One region of the Paenibacillus sp. FSL M7-1414 genome, then DNA from elsewhere that is predicted to be linked to it. Evidence: riboswitches for the same ligand, from Rfam matches in the RefSeq annotation. Region 1 holds a riboswitch; the other holds the start of a gene.

Evidence for each region. Region 1 has a riboswitch for glycine ahead of sdaAB (L-serine ammonia-lyase, iron-sulfur-dependent subunit beta). Riboswitches for the same ligand answer to the same signal wherever they lie in the genome.
Region 2: it holds a riboswitch for glycine, as region 1 does, so the genes downstream of both, gcvT (glycine cleavage system aminomethyltransferase GcvT) here and sdaAB (L-serine ammonia-lyase, iron-sulfur-dependent subunit beta) in region 1, are expected to answer to the same signal.

Annotation. Positions count from the first base shown of each region.
Region 1 covers NZ_JBBOOS010000001.1:517,654-524,552, reverse strand. The annotation lists gene MHH92_RS02495 (alpha-glycosidase) at 1-1,511, shown strand, start outside; gene sdaAA (L-serine ammonia-lyase, iron-sulfur-dependent, subunit alpha) at 1,695-2,672, opposite strand; gene sdaAB (L-serine ammonia-lyase, iron-sulfur-dependent subunit beta) at 2,662-3,351, opposite strand; glycine riboswitch at 3,489-3,625, opposite strand; glycine riboswitch at 3,630-3,754, opposite strand; gene MHH92_RS02480 (hypothetical protein) at 3,889-5,565, opposite strand; gene MHH92_RS02475 (LolA family protein) at 5,774-6,868, opposite strand; gene MHH92_RS02470 (sensor histidine kinase) at 6,870-6,899, opposite strand, start outside.
Region 2 covers NZ_JBBOOS010000001.1:5,319,850-5,326,748, reverse strand. The annotation lists gene gcvPB (aminomethyl-transferring glycine dehydrogenase subunit GcvPB) at 1-206, opposite strand, end outside; gene gcvPA (aminomethyl-transferring glycine dehydrogenase subunit GcvPA) at 338-1,693, opposite strand; gene gcvT (glycine cleavage system aminomethyltransferase GcvT) at 1,690-2,826, opposite strand; glycine riboswitch at 3,043-3,143, opposite strand; glycine riboswitch at 3,147-3,269, opposite strand; gene gcvH (glycine cleavage system protein GcvH) at 3,613-4,005, shown strand; gene MHH92_RS23095 (PTS mannitol transporter subunit IICB) at 4,425-5,879, shown strand; gene MHH92_RS23090 (BglG family transcription antiterminator) at 5,918-6,899, shown strand, end outside.

The sequences.
Region 1 (6,899 bases):
TGCTCAAAAACGGAGACGAACAGATCTGGATGACCGAGACGGACTTCCAGGAAAAAGAACCAGACGATCCGGGTCGTATGTTCCAGTTCCCTTATATTCATGCCGGAGCTGTATTCACACCCCCTGCATGGGTTAAAGATGCAGTGTTCTATCAGATTTTCCCTGAACGATTCGCCAACGGCAACCCGGATATTAGTCCGGAAAAGGTAGAGCCGTGGGGTGGTGAGCCGACACCTTTCAATTTCTTCGGCGGTGACCTTCAGGGCGTGATCGATCATCTGGATTACATCAGCGATCTTGGCATTAATGCGATCTACTTCACCCCCATCTTTGAAGCCACCACCAATCACAAATACGATACAGAAGACTACCTGCGGGTAGACCGGCACTTTGGTGACGCAGATACCGTGAAACGACTGGTCGAGCTGTGCCACGCACGTGGAATTCGCGTACTTCTGGATGCTGTGTTCAACCATTCCGGGAAGACATTTGCGCCGTTTGCGGATGTGCAGAAGAACGGAGAACAATCCAAATATAAGGACTGGTTCCATGTACACGAATTCCCACTGGACGTGAAGGACGGCATTCCTACGTATGAGACCTTCGGATTCGAAGCGCACATGCCAAAGCTGAATACGGAGAATTCCGAGGTTAAGGCTTATCTGCTGGAGGTTGCCGAGTACTGGATTAAGGAAGTGGGCGCGGACGGATGGCGGCTGGATGTGGCAGACGAAGTGGACGATGCATTCTGGCGTGATTTCCGCCGTGTAGTCAAAGCCGCTAATCCGGATGCCTACATTCTGGGCGAAGTATGGAACGAGTCTTCCTCCTGGCTGCAAGGCGACCAGTTCGATGCGTCCATGAACTATCCGTTTACCGATGCCGTGAATGCATTCTTTGTGAAAAATACGATGCACGCCGAACAGTTCGCAAACTCCATCGGGCGACAGTTATCCCGTTATCCGCTTCAGGCCAGCGAAGTGGCGTTTAACTTGCTCGACAGCCACGATACTCCGCGGCTGCTCACGCTGTGTGAAGGCGACCAGCGCAAGATGAAGCTGGCTGCGTTATTCCAGTTCAGTTATATGGGCGCGCCGTGCATCTATTACGGAGACGAGATTGGCATGGACGGCGAACACGATCCGGGCTGCCGTAAATGCATGGAATGGGATGAAGCGAAGCAAGACCGAGAGCTGTTCGACTTTTATCAGAAACTGATCTCCCTGCGTCATGCGCATCCTGCCCTGCGTGCAGAAGGCACCGTTCGTTTCCTGCAGGCTCGTCCCGATGGCAGCCAACTGGTATTTGAGCGACAAAATGAAGAGGAACGCATTCTGGTTCTGTTCAATCGATCAGAAGAGACGGCTATTGTCGAGCTGGAGGCCGGTGACGAGGAATGGACCGAGTTATTCGGCGGAAACCATCGTACCGCCAAGGAAGATGGCGTACTCGCCATTGAATTGCCCGCGTATGGATATGCCGTACTGAGTACGGCTGTGAGCCAGAACTAGAGTCATAATACACATTCATCTGAAGTCAAATATAAGTATCCTAACTTCGCTTCATCTGGTAGCATAAAACAAGCGTCCTGCATAACCCGGATTCGGGTTCGCGGACGCTTGTTTTTGTATTTTTGTATTCGCCGTTATACATCATAATGTCACTGATTTATATATCGGTGGTCCCGGTTCAGCTTAAACCTGAGTACCCTTGTCCACTTGAGCATTGTCCGCCCCACTTGTAGTTGTGTCAGAATCCGCTGGCTTCGACTCCGGCTCAGGCTCGGCACGCTTTGCCTTTGGTTTAGCCAGCTTTTGCATCATTTTGCGGCCTGTTGGTGTCTGGGCCAGTCCACCTTGGGCTGTCTCCCGATGTCGGCTCGGCATTGCACTGCCTACTTCCAGCATGACATCGATGACTTCGTCTGAAGGAATGGCACTACGCACTCCGGCCAGGGCCATATCAGCCGCAGCCAGCGCCGTAACTGCACCCAGTCCATTACGGACGATGCATGGGATTTCAACAAGGCCTGCGACCGGATCGCAGATAAGGCCCAGTGTATTTTTTAACGCCAAACCAACGGCATGAACAACCTGTTCCGGTGTACCTCCACGCAGTTCAACCATGGCACCCGCAGCCATGCCGATAGCGGAACCCACTTCCGCCTGACAGCCACCTTCGGCGCCGGAGATAAATGAATTGTTGGCGATAACATAACCAATCGCTCCCGCACAGAACAACCCGTTCACCAAATGTTCGTCCGTCCAGCCAAACCGCTCCTGTGAGCTAATAAACACACCCGGGATAATGCCGCAGGAACCGGCTGTTGGTGTTGCCACGATCCGACCCATGGAGGCATTCACTTCAGATACACACAGGGCATACGCCATGGCAAGTGCGGAAGCATCTCCTGAACAAGTCTCACCTTTGCGAATGTACTCGGCCATTTTTTTCCCGTCTCCACCTGTTAATCCACTGCGTGATGTCGTATCTTCCGTTAACCCTTTGCGTACCGCTTTCTTCATCACCTGATAATATTCACACATCTGTTTCACAACATCCGCTTCCGGTGTATTGGTCTCCTGAACTTGCTCCTCGATCATCAGCTGAGCAATGGTTTTGGATTCTGCTGTACAGATCGTATTCAGTTCGTGCAAATGTTTAAACCGCATCCGAATCAACTCCTCTCTTCAAATCAATGACACGAATGTCCAATACATGGTCCAGCTCCCTTAGACGCTTGAGCATATCAGGATTAGGCACGCCATCCATTTCCATCGCGGTAAGTGCTTCGCCATCACGGGCTTTCCGGTCCACCTGCATATACCCGATGTTAACCCCGGATGAACTGATCGTGGACGTTACCGATGCAAGCACCCCTGCTTTGTCCGCATGTCGCAGAACGAGTGTTGGAAACTCACCACTAATCTGAACACGAAAATCATTCATCGAATGCACGGATACGCTCCCACCACCAATGGATGCACCGATTAAGGAGCAGGCACGTTCTCCATGCCACAACTCAATTTTGACCGTATTTGGATGAGGAGCAGGTAGGCCACTTGTATAAAACTCAACCTCCATGCCCGCTTCCTCTGCGTATTGCTCTGCATCCGGGATACGCGGATCATCTGTGACATAATCCAGCAGACCACCGATCAGTGCCAAATCTGTTCCGTGCCCCTGATACGTATCTGCAAATGAACCGTACAGGGTCAGCCGGGCACGATCTGGCGTACATCCTAGCCACTGCCGAGCAATTCTTCCTAACCTTGCCGCACCAGCTGTATGTGAACTTGAAGGCCCCGTCATCGATGGACCAATAATTGAGAAAACATCTTTAAATCGCACTTGTAACCCTCCATTATTAATCATGATTCATATTTGTAAAATGTATTCGTCATTTCGATCCAGGAGTTTCATCCACAATGTCCCTTATTTAGATATGATGACATCAAAAAAGGACAGAAGAAGGCCTTAGGCCCTCTCTCTGTCCTCGATACCTGAGAGTTTCACGATCAGCAGTGTCTCACGACAAGGGTGCACTGCCTGCGATTACAGACAAGTTCACCGGGCTGACTGATCATATACCCCTTGGGTGGCGCAGTTCGCGCACTCTCCAGAGTTGCGTCCAACGATGGTACATTTACCTGAGAGATTAACCACTGCGCCGGGTGCGCAGCAGCTTGCTCCTTCGGTGCCTGAACACTAGCCATATTGCTCGGCTAACCCAGGTCTCTCCCGCTCGTTATCATCCGCTGTATTATTTTAATTCGATTCGAATTGGTACATTTCTAAGTTTTTGATCGTGTATACCCATAGAGTAATGTACAATATCATATATGTCAACAAAAGTAACGTGTAATTATCATAAGTTCGATGTCTATTTTAACTGAAACGAATAGCATTAATATTTCTCACTTCCGCTGAGGCACTCGTGACGTTGCTAGTTGTCGTAAATTGGATACTTATCGTGTATGCATTAGTCGTTGTAGCCGGGGATGTATCCACGTAAGTGTTGGAGGAAAGAAACCTCAACGTTCCCGAAGCATTACCGCTTCGTGAGAGCTGCAATTGATTAATTAAAACTCCATTACGTCTCAGATTAATGTTATACGCAATACTCCAGTTAGCCCCTACAACTATTGCTATTTGTGTACTATTATCGATTTTCACGCGTTGACCTGCCACTACAGGTACATTAAGTGTCTGAATCGTCGTTTCAGCTACTAATGAAAGACCCAACGCCGTGGTCTGGCTATCAGCAAACAAGGAAGAATCCGCAGGGGCAGAAGCTGCTGTCGATCCAGTAGCTCCTGTTGCACCTGTAACCCCTGTGACTCCGGTCGTCCCCGTTACGCCTGTCGCACCTGTAATACCAGTGACTCCGGTCGTCCCTGTTACTCCCGTTGCGCCTGTATCTCCAGTGACTCCTGTTGCTCCCGTCAATCCGGTTGCACCTGTAACACCAGTATCTCCAGTCGCCCCTGTTACGCCTGTTGCACCTGTAGCCCCAGTAACTCCGGTCGTTCCTGTAAGTCCTGTCGCGCCCGTATCTCCAGTAACTCCGGTCGTCCCCGTTACGCCTGTCACTCCCGTATCTCCAGTAACTCCGGTCGTCCCCGTTACGCCTGTTGCGCCTGTAACACCAGTGACTCCGGTCGTCCCCGTTACGCCTGTCGCTCCCGTATCTCCAGTAACTCCTGTCGTCCCCGTTACGCCTGTCTCTCCCGTATCTCCAGTAACTCCGGTCGCACCCGTTACGCCTGTCTCTCCCGTATCTCCAGTAACTCCGGTCGCACCCGTTACGCCTGTCGCACCTGTAGCCCCAGTCGTTCCTGTTATTCCCGTACTACCGGTGACACCTGTGGCTCCAGTAGACCCTGTCTCCCCTGTGCTCCCGGTGACTCCAGTCGTTCCTGTTATTCCTGTACTCCCAGTAATACCCGTCACTCCCGTAAGCCCTGTCTCTCCTGTGGTCCCCGTACTTCCAGTAGCGCCCGTGACTCCTGTCACTCCGGTAGATCCTGTCTCCCCCGTGGTCCCAGTGACACCGGTCTCTCCCGTCGATCCCGTAGTTCCTCCAGGAGGACCAGTAACTCCTGTCAGTCCTGTAACACCTGTAGCCCCTGTAGGACCAGTTGTTCCCGCAACCCCTGCTGTCCCTGTAGCTCCAGTCGCACCCGTTACCCCGACTAGACCGAGGTCCGCTCCTAACAATTCCTCAGACACCAAACGATGTGCCGTTACCAGTTGACCGTTCTGGTTTTTCCCCCATACGGAAATCTGAACTTCATCCTCCGCATCATCACCTGTGGTAAATATAAACTCAAATGCATCCAAATCTGCATAATAGTCTTTTGTTATAACCTGGTTAGGCAAAACATTAAACAATTCCTCAACGTATAGTGTGCGAACACCATTCAAATAATAGCCTTGAACCAGAACGGTAGAGAAACTAGTGAGACTCCGATTGTCTAATTTCACTGTAATTCTCTGTGTAGGACGCTCGCCGCTTCCCACCACTATATTATTTTCAATTGGCCCTGTTGATAAAACAGCCATCCTGCGATGCCCCCTTCTCCTGCCTCCATCACCAAATCAAGATTGTCTCCTATAAATATGCATATTGAACTGTAAACGTGAAGTTGCCCTCTTGCCTTTTTGGAATGGACTGAACGGAGATCGAATAGATATCCACCACACCAAAAGGAGAATATACAAAAAAAGCTGCCGCTTCGTTTCTGCGGCAACCTTATTATTATTCTTTAGCTCATCTAGACGGATTGGTAAGGGTCAGTTCTTCCGCCCAAGCTTGCAGCTTTGCCTTTGTCCATCCTTCGTTTTCACCCATGATGGAGTACCGCAAGCCATTCTCACTCCATGATATGTTCCGAATGCTCTTCATATATGAACCCTCGGTGTTACGAACCTTAATCTCGGCTTCATCCGGTATTAGTGTATCGTCCACATTTTCTTCCGGCATCTTGAATACCGTCAGGCTGACTTCTACCTTGTCGTTACTTACATAATACAAGGTTACTTCATCTCTGCTCAGCTCACCGCGCGATGTAGACATTTCGATCCGTGATAGTTCGAATTCTCCACTCATGTCCTGTAGGAACGGCTGTTCCAACGCTTTTTCCGCTTCCTCTAGGGTCACTTCGGAATTCTGCATCATATCGTCCAAGTCCTTCACATCGACCTCCTTAGGGATGTCAATTACGAAAGTATCCTTTGTGAATTCAGGGTCATACTGAATCGGATCATAGACCATTTCTGATTTTCCATCCCCATACGCGCTGTTTACTTTGACAATCATCCACGTTTTGGGATCTACCCAATACTCTGAAGATATGGAGAATGCGCCTTCTTCTTTTGGTGTCAATTCAATATGAATGACGTCCTGTCCATAAAGTTTCTCCTGTCCCATCATATTCACATCATGCGTAGTACGTAACCGCTCTAGTTGATCGAGCAATATTTGCTTCTGGGTTTGATTAGGTTGTTGTGACACGGATGATGCATCCATGGAATATGCTGCCCCTGTTTCTTTTTCATATATGATGATCTTCTTTCCATCATTAACTGCGTAACTGACATTGCCATTCTCTGATGTTTCCGTGCGCTTTCGTCCGGTTTCACCATCTACCCATTCCTTAATTTGCATCGTGTTAGTCAGCTTGTCATCCGCCCATATCTTCATCACTCCTTCCGCATAATACGAGGCGGGTTCTGTTTCTGCTGAGACAACCTTCTCAATCATCTCATCTCCTGACATAGCCAGCATATCCTTCTCCGCGCAACCTCCAAGCAGGGCGCCTGCCAACACAGCAGTACCCAGCATCATCCATCCTTTTTTCATCATCTTATCCACCCTCTCTGCGTTTACATTCTCC
Region 2 (6,899 bases), 4.8 Mb from region 1:
GGATAGAATCCGTTATCTACGCCGAAGTTGCGGCGGGACAGAGCGGTATAGTGTCGAATAACATCGACCTCAAACACTTCCGGCAGTGCTGCTGCTTCCGAACGGAGCATTTCCCGGGGAATCAACGTATCGGCAGCCTGACGAGGAACGTCACATTCTGGCAAGGAATAAGCGACACGTCCAGGGCTGCTGAGTTCAAAAATCAATGATTGTTCCGAAGCAGGAGATAAGGTCTGTGCACTAAATGTTGTATCCTTCTCAGGTTGAACCGAAGTGGAGACAGAGGTACCTGTTTCCGATTGTCCTTGTACCGATGTTGTCGTCGTCGTTTCCTGAGTCACAGCGATCCCTCCAATGCTCGTGCGAATTCGTCAATCTCTTCCTTAGTGCGCCGTTCGGTAACAGCAATCAGCATATGTCCGGCAAGCTCCGGGTAATCACGTCCGAGTTCGTAACCACCAATAAAGCCCGCATCCAGCAGTTTCAACTGAAGAGTATCCACGTCGGTTCCTTCAGGAAGCTTAATAACAAACTCATTAAATGTTGGTGCATTAAAAGTAAGGCTAACTCCAGAAATCGCAGTTAATGTATTGAGGGTGTAATGACTCTTTTGCAAATTCAGATCCGCGACATCAATCATTCCTTGTTTACCCATGATGGACATATATACAGATGCGCTGAGTGCAAGCAAAGCCTGGTTGGAACAGATGTTGGATGTCGCCTTTTCGCGTCGGATGTGCTGTTCACGTGCTTGCAATGTCAGTACAAAACCACGCTTGCCATTGCGATCGGTTGTTTGGCCTACAATTCGGCCAGGAATTCGGCGCATATGAGGCTGGGATACTGCGAAATATCCGCATGTCGGACCGCCGAGTGAAGCGGCGATGCCGAGGGGCTGCGCATCACCTACAACGATGTCGGCACCCAGCTTGCCTGGGGCTTCCAGCAGACCCAGCGATAGCGGGTTGGCACTTACAACGAGCAGGCCCTTGTGCGCATGCACGAGGTCGGCAGCCTGCTTCACATTTTCCACGGCACCAAAGAAGTTCGGACTCTGGATCATGACAGCAGCGGTATCGTCTGATATGGCGGTTTGCAGGGCATCCCAGTCAGTGACGCCATCCTTATAGCCAATCTCGACAATCTCCAGACGGAGTCCGTGCGCATATGCCTGCAATACCTGACGGGCTTCCGGATGAACGGTACGGGATACGATGAGCTGTTTGCGACGAGTTGCCGCTGCGGCCAGATTACCGGCTTCCGCAAAAGCCGTTGCGCCGTCATACATGCTGGCATTGGCTACAGCCATACCGGTTAATTCACAGATGTAGGATTGAAATTCGAAAATGGCCTGTAGTTCACCTTGGCTGATCTCAGGCTGATAAGGTGTGTAGGCAGTGTAAAACTCGGAACGGGAAATGACATGATTGATGACGGAAGGAACATGATGATCATATATGCCAGCGCCGAGGAAGCTGGCGTGTGTTTCGAAATTGGCGTTGGCGCCAGCTTGTTTGGACATGTGACGTGTCAGCGCATATTCATCAAGTTTGGAGGATACGGGCAGCTCGCCCTGATAACGAATCTCTTTTGGAATGTCCTGAAACAGATCCTCCAGCGTATCCACACCGATGGTTGCGAGCATGGCGCTCTGATCTTGTTCAGTCATGGGAATGTAACGGTGCTTGCTCATGCTTGATCAGCTCCTTGAGTAGGTGTCTTCGACGTACGTGTCCGTTTATGAAAAGGGGTCTTCACGACCTCGGCTTTTAGTTTCTTGCCGCGGATCTCAATCTCAAGCGGGGTTCCCAGCGCAGCGTATTTGCTGTCGATGAGGGCAAGCCCCAGATTACGCTTCAATGTAGGTGATTGCGTGCCTGTTGTCACTTCACCAATCTGTACGCCTTCGGCGTAAATCGGATAGTGGGGGCGGGGAATACCGCGCTCCAACACTTCGATGCCGACCAGTTTGCGGGCGGGCCCGTCAGTTTTTTGCTGTAACAAGGCTTCGTGTCCGATAAAAGGTCCGGCATTCAGCTTCACAAACATGCCAACACCAGCCTCAAGCGGAGAGATAGTTGCCGACAATTCCTGTCCATACAGAGGGAGCTTTGCTTCAAAGCGCAGTGTATCCCGAGCACCGAGGCCTGTCGGTACAAGTCCGTGACCTTCACCGGCTTGCATTAACCCATTCCAGACCACAGCGGCCTGATCTGCAGGAACATATAGCTCAAAGCCATCTTCACCGGTATAACCGGTACGGGACAACAGTAATTTTACTCCACATACTTCAGCATCCTGCACAAAACGAAACGGTTCAATCGAGCTTACATCCGTATCTGTAACTTTCCCGATAATGTCTACAGCCAGTGGACCTTGCAAGGCGAGTAGCGCCGTCTGCTCCGAATCATTGGTCATGCTTACGCCGGGGATCAAGTGCTCTTGCAGCCACGCCCAATCCTTGTCGATGTTGGAGGCGTTAACCACAAGCATATAATGCTGATCTTCCAGCTTATACACGAGCAGATCATCCACCACACCGCCATCTGGATAACACATCAGGGTGTACTGGGCTTGACCGGGAACCAGCGTGGTCACATCATTAGTCATCATTTGTTGCAAAAAAACTTCAGCCTGCTCACCCTGTACAGTGAATTCGCCCATATGGGATACATCAAACAGTCCAGCACGCTCGCGTACCGCTTCATGTTCTTTCTGGATTCCGCTAAATTGTACGGGAAGCTCCCAGCCTCCAAAATCAATGCACCGTACGCCTTCATATTGCTGATATAGTGGGAAGAGTGGTGTTCTAAGCAAATCAGACATCAAATCACCTCGTCATGGGCCGTCAGCCGGCCGGATATACAATCGTGGATCAATGAACCAGGGTATTTTTAAATTTTCAGCTAGATATTTTCATCACATAAGTATGGTAAGGCAGCTATGGCAGCGCCATTCTACATCCTGTTTTTCGTTTTTTGGGAAAAAGGAAAAGGACAGGCCAAAGAATCGGCATGCCAAGTAGCACGCTGTATTCTAAGGCTCTGTCCCTTGTACCTGAGAGTTACCCCGCTGCGTTGTGCAGCAGGTTTCCCCTTGGGTGATCATAACGCCCGCACAGGGCGAATAGATGCTCTCCAGAGTTGCGTCCCGTAAAAGTCCTTTTGCCTGAGAGATTCACCTCCGCTTATCGGTGGTTTACTCCTTCGGCGTTACCTCATGTACATCCCGAATCGGGTGTCACGGGTAATCTCTCCCTTTACATTCATCCGCGGGTATAACATAGTCCAATAAACACATTTACTCCTTTCATTAAAACGTGAATCCACTACCGATGTCAAGAACGATATCATAGATAATGATTTAAAACCGAATATTTATTTTATTTTTTATGTTATTGTTCGTATATTTAAAAAGACTACGCTTACTATTCTAATATTCACCAGTATATGAAGAAAGAGTGTAATCCGGTTACAGGATTTAGAGGTGTTCAGCAAATAAATTGTGAGGTATCTTGACATTTGATTCAAAAATATCATACGCTATGTTCTGGGAAAAAGGTTAAGGTCAAAGAACGCATGTACTCATTAATGAAAAGCGAGGCGGATATCGATGAGCGAATTGAAAAGTGATTTCCTGTACAGTGAAGAGCACGAATGGGTGCAAACCGTAGGGGAGGATACTGTACGTATTGGCATTACCGAGTTCGCGCAGCATCAGCTGGGTGACATTGTGTTTGTGGAATTGCCTGACCTTGAAACCAATGTAAAAGCAGAGGACAGCATTGGAACGATCGAATCGGTCAAAACGGTGTCGGACTTGTTCTCTCCCGTCACTGGTTCAATCATTGCGGTGAATGATTCGTTGCAGGACTCACCTGAACTTGTGAACAGCTCTCCTTACGAGGAAGGCTGGATGATTGAGATCCGTGTTGAGGGAGATCTGACAGCAGCATTGTCTACATTGATGAATGCAGACGCGTATCGGAAACATACGGAAGAATAGTATCAACGAACTTGTACTTATTAACATATATTTTATAATTAAATGATATGAGCTTCATATTGTTTCGACCTGTGTGAGCCGGATGCTTGCACAGGTTTTTTGTGCTTTCCAAGAATGGTTTTGAATGTGGAATGAAGCAGATTGTGGATGTAAATCACCTGATTGGACCAAGCTATAGTTTAGAAAATGATTCTGGAAATGACAAAAGTCATAGGCAAGAAAATCCTTGTGTACCAATGGGTTCAGCCATTATGCATCAAGTAAAACGATTACATAACCTAATGTTGTCATCATTGTTCATGACGAAAGTACGCTTTCATTTCATTGAACAGGAGAGCATTCTCGCTTAGGATTACAGCAGGGGAGAAATGATACCCCTTTCATAAATCATAATCACTTGATCCAAGGAGGATAATACAATGAGTAATTTGGACCAATCGTCCAATTCCAAAGGTGGGCTACGGGTAGGTGTTCAGCGTTTTGGCCGATTCCTGAGTGGTATGGTCATGCCAAATATGGGAGCGTTCATCGCCTGGGGATTAATTACGGCTCTGTTCATTCCAACAGGCTGGTTCCCTAACGAGACGCTTGCACAGCTAGTTGATCCGATGATCAAATATTTGCTGCCACTGTTAATTGGTTACACCGGAGGTACGATGGTGCATGGTCAGCGTGGTGGTGTCGTGGGTGCCATTATGACCATCGGGGTCATCGTGGGTAGTGATATCCCGATGTTCCTCGGTGCCATGATTGCCGGACCACTGGCAGCATGGATTATCAAAAAGTTCGATAAATCCATTGAAGGTAAAATTAGAGCCGGATTTGAAATGCTGGTTAACAACTTCTCAGCCGGTATTATTGGCGGAATCTTGGGGATTTTTGCGCTACTGGGCATCGGACCTGCTGTAGAAGCGATTAGCAAAGTATTATCTGCCGGGGTACAAGGGTTAATGAATCTTGGTTTGCTGCCGCTGGTCAACCTAATCATCGAACCAGGTAAAGTATTGTTCCTGAACAATGCAATCAACCACGGGATTCTGACACCGATTGCAACAGATCAAGCGAGAGAATTAGGGAAATCCGTATTATACATGCTTGAATCAAACCCGGGTCCGGGACTTGGTATCTTACTTGCTTACTGTTTCTTCGGACGCGGAATGGCTAAATCTTCTGCACCGGGTGCCGTAATCATTCATTTCTTCGGGGGAATTCATGAGATCTACTTCCCTTACATTCTGATGAGACCGATTCTGATTCTTGCCGCAATTGCGGGTGGCGTCGCAGGTACATTAACATTCATGCTCACCGGAGCAGGACTTGTTTCAGCACCATCACCGGGTAGTATTATCGCGTATTTCTTCTTAACACCAAAAGGTGGATACCTGCCGATGTTCGCAGGGGTGCTTGTAGCAGCCGTCGTTTCTTTCCTGGTTGCAGCAGTGTTGCTGAAAACGGGTAAACAAAAGGACGAAGATCTGGAGTCCGCATCCAGTCGGATGAAAGACATGAAGAGTCAAGGAACCCTGCCAAACGCTGGTATTACGGCTAATCAAAGTGAAGCAGACAGAGCCGCAGATATGGCTTCTTCTACCTTCAAAACAGACGTGAAGAAAATTGTCTTCTCCTGTGATGCAGGCATGGGGTCAAGTGCCATGGGTGCTTCCATTCTACGCAAGAAGATGAAGGCAGAGGGGATTGACGTTACGGTGACCAATACGGCTATCAGTGATATCCCGCCGGATGCAGACGTGGTGATCACACAACAAGTATTGACCGATCGTGCCCGCTCCGTTGCGCCGAACGCAGAACATATATCCATCGACAACTTCCTAAAAAGCCCGGAATACGATGCGCTCGTTGAACGTCTGAAGTAATTGCACGCATTTGTTTTCCCTGAGCCGGAGGCTGAGATATGAGTATTACCAAAAGACAACGTGAAATCGTGGAGTTCCTGCTGGAGCATCCACATGAAGTCACTGCCGGCGAAATCGCCGTTGAAGTAAAGGTCAGTACCCGAACGGTTCACCGGGAGCTGCAAATGATTGAACAATGGCTTGAACCTTTGGGCATGAAGCTGGAAAAAAAATCAGGAACCGGTATCCGAATCGATGCCGGTTCCGATGATCTGGCTGTATTGCGCCAGCAACTAGAGGGTAAAGAATATGTAGATTTTACGCCAGAAGAGCGTAAGCTCTTCATGCTTTGCATCCTGCTGGATGAACCGGAGCCTGTAAAGTTACTCGCCTTGGCTTCGGATCTGAAAGTGACCGTATCCACCGTAACCACTGATCTGGACGATCTGGAGTCACGGATTCGTCAGGCGGGACTAAAGCTGGTTCGCAGACGTGGATATGGCGTCAAGATTAACGGAAGTGAGACGATTCATCGCACAGCCATAGCTGCACTTGCTCTCGAATTTTTGGATGAGTCGGACCTATTCGGAAGACAGCCAGAACAGGGAGGCTCCATCGTAAACCAAAAATTGTTGGATATGATTGGACACGGTGATGTGCTTACGGTCGAAAATGCATTATGGCAACCAGACATCGAATGGCTGGAGAACATCCCGGAACGCCAATACATGAAGTTGCTGATTCAATTATCCGTAGCGGTTGTACGTATTCGTAAAGGCTTTGGCATTGGCCGTATACCTCCCCTGGAGAACAAGGGAGATGAAGTCGCAGAGCAGGATGAGATGAAGGTTCCGCCTTATATGGCTTCCCGCTTGTGTGGTGTGTTATCGACCCAGCTGGGGCTGACATTCTCCCAAGATGAGCAAGCTTATTTTCACAGACTATTAGTTGAGACAGAGCAGCGGATTCATTCTTCGCGGCTGTTGCCAATAGACGATTTGATTTTACTGGACAGGGTACATTCACTGATTGATCAGATGC